Regions from separate parts of the Paenibacillus paludis genome, predicted to be linked through region 2. Evidence: a T-box and tRNA genes for the amino acid it is inferred to sense, from the RefSeq annotation. Region 2 holds a T-box; the other holds one or more tRNA genes.
What was found. The T-box of region 2 lies ahead of lysS (lysine--tRNA ligase). A T-box ahead of a tRNA ligase gene usually reads a tRNA of that ligase, here a tRNA-Lys.
Positions count from the first base shown of each region.

Region 1: it has a tRNA-Lys gene. The T-box ahead of lysS (lysine--tRNA ligase) is inferred to sense a tRNA for this amino acid. The anticodon was not compared.

Region 1 covers NZ_JBGJZP010000005.1:361,821-365,236, forward strand. Annotated here, with positions in the region: gene ACAN56_RS12470 (zinc-dependent alcohol dehydrogenase family protein) at 1-788, opposite strand, end outside; tRNA gene ACAN56_RS12475 (tRNA-Lys) at 1,691-1,763, opposite strand; tRNA gene ACAN56_RS12480 (tRNA-Ala) at 1,774-1,849, opposite strand; gene nrdR (transcriptional regulator NrdR) at 2,020-2,496, opposite strand; gene ACAN56_RS12490 (alpha/beta-type small acid-soluble spore protein) at 2,663-2,881, shown strand; gene ACAN56_RS12495 (lytic transglycosylase domain-containing protein) at 2,971-3,416, opposite strand, start outside.
Region 2 covers NZ_JBGJZP010000021.1:77,428-80,843, reverse strand. Annotated here, with positions in the region: gene ACAN56_RS28775 (phosphotransferase family protein) at 375-1,361, opposite strand; T-box leader at 1,467-1,730, shown strand; gene lysS (lysine--tRNA ligase) at 1,795-3,351, shown strand.

The DNA.
Region 1 (3,416 bases), on a different contig from region 2:
GTCAAGCCCGATAAGAACCCGACCATACTCACGGTCCCTCCAGTGCGAAGTGCATTTATGGATTTCCCCATCGTTGCCGCTCCTCCAACATCCAGAACATGGTCGACGCCGCCAGTCAGCTCTAACGCTGCCTTATCCCAATCAGGAACCTCCGAATAGTTGATCGTTTGCCATGCGCCAAGAGCTTTTGCTCGTTCCAGCTTGTCGTTGCTGCTCGACGTGATGATGACTCGTGCTCCGGCCATAAGCGAGAATTGAAGCCCGAAGATGGAGACACCGCCTGTTCCTTGCAGCAGCACAGTATCACCCGCTTGCAAACCACCGTATTCGATTAGCATGCTCCATGCGGTTAATGCCGCGATCGGCAGGGTGGAGGCCTCCTCATAAGTGAGGTGATCGGGAATAGGGACGACTCCGTCTTCATGCAGAACGACATACTCGGCCGCTACTCCGTTCAACGGACCTCCCAGACTTTCTTCTAACACCCCTGGTCTTGGGTTGCCGCCAATGAAGCGCTGTTGAAAATTACCTGCTACTCGTTGTCCGACCTGAAATCTAGTTACGCCTTGTCCAATGGCTACAATTTCTCCCGCTCCGTCTGATAATGGAATGAAGGGGAATTTAACTTCGATCGGCATTAATCCGCCGAGGACCACTAGATCCCGATAATTGAGAGAAGCTGCCCTCATGCGGATCAGCACCTCCTTAGGGCCTGGCGTTGGTTTGTCGATTTCCGTCATGGTTAATTCCTCAAAGCCGAAGCCGTTTGTCAGTTGTATAGCTTTCATCGTATTGTCCTCCCTGGAAGATCAGATTGATTACCCGGATTCTTAATTCTTATCCCCTTATTTGTCATAGTGGTGCTCTCCTTTTTGATACTATGTTATACTATGGAAACACTGTTACCAAAACTCAGAACTATTTTTCGATTTTTTTGAAAGTTAAGTAAAGCGCATTTATGGTAACAGTGTTTCCTGTAGGTATCATTGTATCCACTCAATTTCAGAAAGTCAATATGATTTTTGAGCCTCCATCGTTTATTGACAAGTGAAGGAAGGACAACTGTAAACAATTCCTGGTAACGAAAGTTGAAAACCTACCGAGAAGCTCGCATGCAAAATACTGAAAATCTCCGTAGGAGGACACTGGGAGATGTGCAAGCAGCCTATGTGATGGAGGAGTCGAGTGAATCGTTACGGACCGGGGAGCCTTTATTTCTCCAAGAAACGCTGTTTCGTCTATCTTACGGACTCAGATGCAGTTATTAGCTGATGTTCATATGAAATATTGCCTGATGGAGGGGGATAAGCGCAGTATGGTCCGTTAGCTCTGCAATATATGCTGATTAGCGAAAATAAAGTCTGTGGAGTCCGCAAGGAATTCAGGGTAGCAGTGGTTAGTCTGAAGTTGGATTTCGGAGTTAGCGGGCAGCCAGCCAATCGTAACTGGTGGTCGACCTTGGCATACAGTGTTGGGAGTGGCAGTCAGCATTAGCATTTGACGTTTGGGGATTTGGACTAGGCAGTTGGCGTTTACCTTTAACAACTGGGGTTCACAGGTTGAGCTCCGGATTGGATGCACGAGCGGGCTGTTGCCGTTGGCATTTGCAGCTCAGAAACCCCCACTCTCTCTTATTCCTCCAACTCCCATAAACAGCAAAAAAACGGCATTTCTGCCGTTTCTTCTGTGATGGACTCTCAGGGGCTCGAACCCTGGACAAATAGATTAAGAGTCTACTGCTCTACCAACTGAGCTAAGAGTCCATATGAAATTTGGTGGAGCCAAGGGGGATCGAACCCCTGACCTCATCGCTGCCAGCGATGCGCTCTCCCAGCTGAGCTATGGCCCCATGTGGCTGATTTAGAACTACAACTATGTATTCTAAAATCCGGACTGAGCTGTTAGCTCCCATCGCTTCGTCATGTTTAAGTTCCGTAGGCGACTTCTATATAATATAAAAAATCGCCTTCGGTGTCAACACTTTTTCAAAAAAAGTTTTTCGGGGTGTGCAAATTGCTTCTACAACCCCTCAAACTCCTCGGTGTTTTTAGAGAGCAGTCCCTTTAGTTCCTTCATAAACATGTTGATATCCTTGAACTGGCGGTACACGGAGGCGAAGCGGACGTAAGCGACCTCATCGACAGGGTAGAGCTGCTCCATGACCAGCTCGCCGATCTGACGGCTCTCCACTTCGGCTAAGGCGATGCCGCGCAGCGACTTCTCCACCTCGGAGACAATGGACTCCAGGCGCTCTACGGAGACGGGACGTTTCTCGCAGGCACGGATAAGGCCGCGCAGGATTTTGTCGCGGCTGAATTCTTCGCGGCTGCCGTCTTTTTTGATCACTATCAGCGGAGTTTCTTCAATCATCTCAAAGGTGGTAAACCGCTTGCTGCAGCGCTCACATTCCCGCCTGCGCCGGATGGACTTATTCTCGTTGGCCGGACGCGAGTCAAGCACTTTCGTATTCGTGTGATCGCAGTAAGGGCATTTCATAAGCCTTAAGTCACTTCCTTTTGCTTTAATGGTCGCTTTCCGGTCCGGCAATACGCCGGCTGCCGGTAAGCTGATTTTATTTCCAGAAAACACCGTTTATTTGATGTTATGAATATGCCATGTCCGGCACATAATACAGTTACCAACCGATAGGAGGTGAACAGCAATGAGCCAAAACAACAGCTCCAATAACCTGGTAGCTCCAAATTCACGCGGTGCCTTGGAACAACTGAAATATGAAGTTGCCCAAGAACTAGGTATCACGCTCTCCCCAGATGGATACCAAGGCAATAAAACTTCTTACGAAAACGGTTCGATCGGTGGTTACATCACTAAACGTCTTGTAACCCTGGCTGAGCAATCACTGGCAGGTCAATACAAATAACCTGTCCCCATAAGCTTGCCTAAAGAAGTATTAAACGGCCCACAAGGCTGTTTAATGCTTCTTTTTTCGTATAAATACAGTCTTCTCCCTTAGAACTCGCTGTAAATCTCCGTGTACTGGTCGTAGTAATAAATGACTCGCTGCACATAATGCCGGGTCTCGCCAAACGGGATATCCTTCACGGATGCCGCTGTACCGTCCCAATCGCCCTTTTCCAGCCAGCTCTTCACTTTCCCGGGGCCTGCGTTATAGGCCGCGATCACAGCCGTGCGGTTGCCATCAAACTGGCGGGAAAGCGATGACAAATACCAGGTTCCAAGCTCAATGTTAGCCGATGGCTCCCTCTTCAATTGCTGCAGCGAGACATCCGGAAGCTTGGCCTTTTCAAGCGCCCACTTCGCCGTATCCGGCATCAGCTGCATGAGTCCCAGTGCGCCTTTTTTGGACTCCCGGCCGGTCTTATAGTTCGTTTCCACCCGGATGATGGCTGCCACAAGGAACGGGTCCATATCGTAGGTAATACTGTGCTCACGAA
Region 2 (3,416 bases):
CGCATAAATCGAATTGAACCACAGGAAAAGGAATTTTGGTAAGCTGATCTGCTTTAGTTATGCTGACAACGCTGTTTGGGGCACCGATTGCCCTAAAAGCCGATGGACGGATCGTGCTCCAGATATCCAGAGGTCTTATTCTTTTCGGTTCAACTCTTTTATGTTTTTAGATTTTTATGACCAAAGGTCTTCTTCTGAAATTTTTTTTGCGGATCGGTTTATACATGATATCCCTCCAATGTGTAGGTGTTTACCTTATTCAACTTATATATATGGCACTTGCGTTTGTTTGAAATGGGTAAACAACAGGGGAAATCAGCACATTTTAGGTATCTGTCTTCATGCTGTAGGAAGGTTGTTCAGGATAAAACACATCAGCGGAAGGGTAGGACAGTGTTCGCAATCAACTGCTGAAGATCCCTTATCCGGTTGGGAGTTTCTCTTGAAGAATGATTCAACAGTTCACATAGGGCAATGAGATCCTCCAGCTTGGAGAGAAGCCGCCAGTTCTTATCCAGAACCGTACCGTGCTCCTGATAGGCTGCAATAAAATGCTTCTCAAAGACAGAATCAGCCGCTTCATAACGCAGGATGTTGCCAATATCAACGTATCTGTTCCAGGAAAAAGCGAACTCCCAATCCAGTACAGCTGACACAGAGCAGTCTGCAGCATCCCGCTGCATCAGAATGTTCAATCCGTTAAAATCAGAATGGACGAGGACGGGTCTGGCATGGCTCCGGCTTTCCTTCAAGGCTGCAAGATTTGACTGGCAGAAGGACCAAACTGCTTGTGTCAGCTCATCACCAAGCCAGCTCCCGCAAGGTTTATGGAAGAGGCTGTCCTCAACGAAGGCGAGAAAACCTTCGGCATCAGTATTGAACGGCTCGGAGATCCGCAGGTCTTTGCCGAAGAAACCAAACTCCGGGAATGTGTAATTATGTATGCCGTTTAGAACTCTGCCGATTGAAGCTGCGGCTGATGCGACATCCAGAGCTGTTCCGGTTTTTAATACATCACGTAAGTGAATTCCTTGTTTCCATTCCTGCACAGCCCACGGCTGATTAAAAATAGTGCAGCTCGTATCAACATGAATAAAATTCGCTACAGGGACAGTCGGACTTATAAGTCCGGCAATGGCCAGCTCTTTGTAAGCGATCCTACCATCCTCTCTGTACAGGCGAAGCACAAAGGGGTCAGCCATTCCCTCCACAGTGATCTTATAGTTGGAATTTCGAAATCCAGTAGACATTGCTTCAGCATAGGTTACTCGTTTCCCGGAGAATACAGGCTCGACAATCTCCTTAATTTGCTTAAGCTCCAGTGAAACAGGTTGCTCTGTCCGTTCCCAGCTCTCTTTCATCTCATCAGCCTCCTTGAAGCTATCGTAACATACCTATTCATCAAACGGATGTTATTGACAGATGTACATGAACCGGGTTACTATGGCTTACAATAACTTACATCAACAATAGCAATGAAGAGAAGAGTACTTGGAACGTATTGTTCACAGAGAGCTCCAGCCTGGTGAAATGGAGCAGCGATGATTCCAACGAATAAAGTCTCCGAGCTTCATACAGAATTGAGTCGCTTGCTCAAGGATGGTATGACGGGATCTCCCGTTACAGAGATAGGGTATAAGCGTAATGGCCGTACCCGAAGAGGTGAGCAGGGTAACCTGTTCGCAAACAGAGGTGGTACCACGACGCTAATTATAGCTCTCGTCCTCAAGATGACAATCTTGCGGACGGGAGCTTTTTTGCTTTTCCCAACTAAAAAATTAGAGGTGATTGGTTATGCATTGGGCAGAAAAAATAGCGAGTCAGTTAATCGAAATGCATCCTGAGCGGCAATCCTTTGTGTGTGCTTCGGGGATCAGCCCGTCGGGTTCGGTACATATCGGGAATTTCCGGGAGATCGCAACGACTTATTTTGTAAGCAAAGCGCTCGAAAAAGCGGGCAAAGAAGTGAGGTTTATTTTTTCATGGGATGACTTCGACCGGTTCCGGAAGGTTCCTAATCATGTCGATCCCGGCTTTGAACGGTATATTGGTTTGCCTTATTCCAAGGTTCCGTGTCCTTATGACTGCCATTCCTCCTATGCGGAGCATTTCGAGCAAGAATTTGAACAAGCGCTGACGGCATTTGGGATTACACCCGAGTTCATCTATCAGAGCAGGGAGTATCAGTCGCGCCGCTACAATCCGGCCATTCTTCAAGCGCTGCGCCGCAGAGGGGAGATTTACGATATTCTCATGTCATTTAAAACAGGGGAAGCCAGTGCGGAAGACAGAGCTGCTTTTTATCCAGTTCATGTATATTGTGAGCAATGCGGAAAGGACAGCACTACGGTTGTGGATTTTGACGATCAGGCAGAAACACTATCCTATACATGTACATGTGGTCAGCATAACACTGTCTCTGTCCCGGAGGCTGCTATAATCAAATTGCATTGGAAAATAGACTGGCCGATGCGCTGGGGAATGGAAGGGGTAGCTTTCGAGCCCGGTGGACGCGATCATTCCTCTGAAACAGGCAGCTTCAACGTAGCCAGTGTGATTTCTGCACAAATCTTTGAGAATAAGCCGCCTTATTACGTGCCTTACGAATTCATCAGCATCAAAGGCAGCCACGCCAAAATGTCCAGCTCGTCGGGAAATCATTACACGCCTGCGGATCTTCTGAAAGTGTATACCCCGGAGAATCTATTGTTTCTGTTCGCAAAATATCAGCCGAATGCCGCTTTTCATATTGGGATGGATGAAGATGTACTCCGAAATTATGCAGAATTTGAGCGTTTTCGTGAAGCCTACCCGTCTCCAGCACTCTCTGAAGAGATCAAAGCTGCTTTGGAGCTGTCCATGAACCATGTTACAGAGGCCAAGGCCCCAAGCTTCAGTCAGGTCTCCGGTATTTTGCCGCTTGTGAACTTCGATTTCGAACTGCTAAAGGAGATAGTGGCACGTAACGGTGGAGGGCACGACGAGGAGCTGCTGCAACAAACCGCAAACCGTGCGGAGCATTGGATCAGACAATGGGTTCCGCAGCGTATGATTACAGTGAATACTGAACCTGACATCGCCTATTATCAGACTTTAGAGCCCGGCGAACAGGAATGGATTAAAGATTTTTGCAGCTTACTGCGAAGAGAAGGAATGGATGAACAAGAGCTGATGACGGAAATTTACGCAATTTGTCACGATAAGGACAAAAAAATAATGAAAAACAATCAAAAACGTTTGTTTAAAATCATCTATCAATTCACTCTCAATCAACAGGAAGGACCGCGGATTCCCGTGTTAATTCAGGTGCTGGGAGCGGAACAAATACTGGCTTTGTTAGACTTTTCCTAGCAAATGGACTGCCCTTTACGTGATCGTTCGATCAGAGGTATAATAGAAGTCGACTGTTTATAATT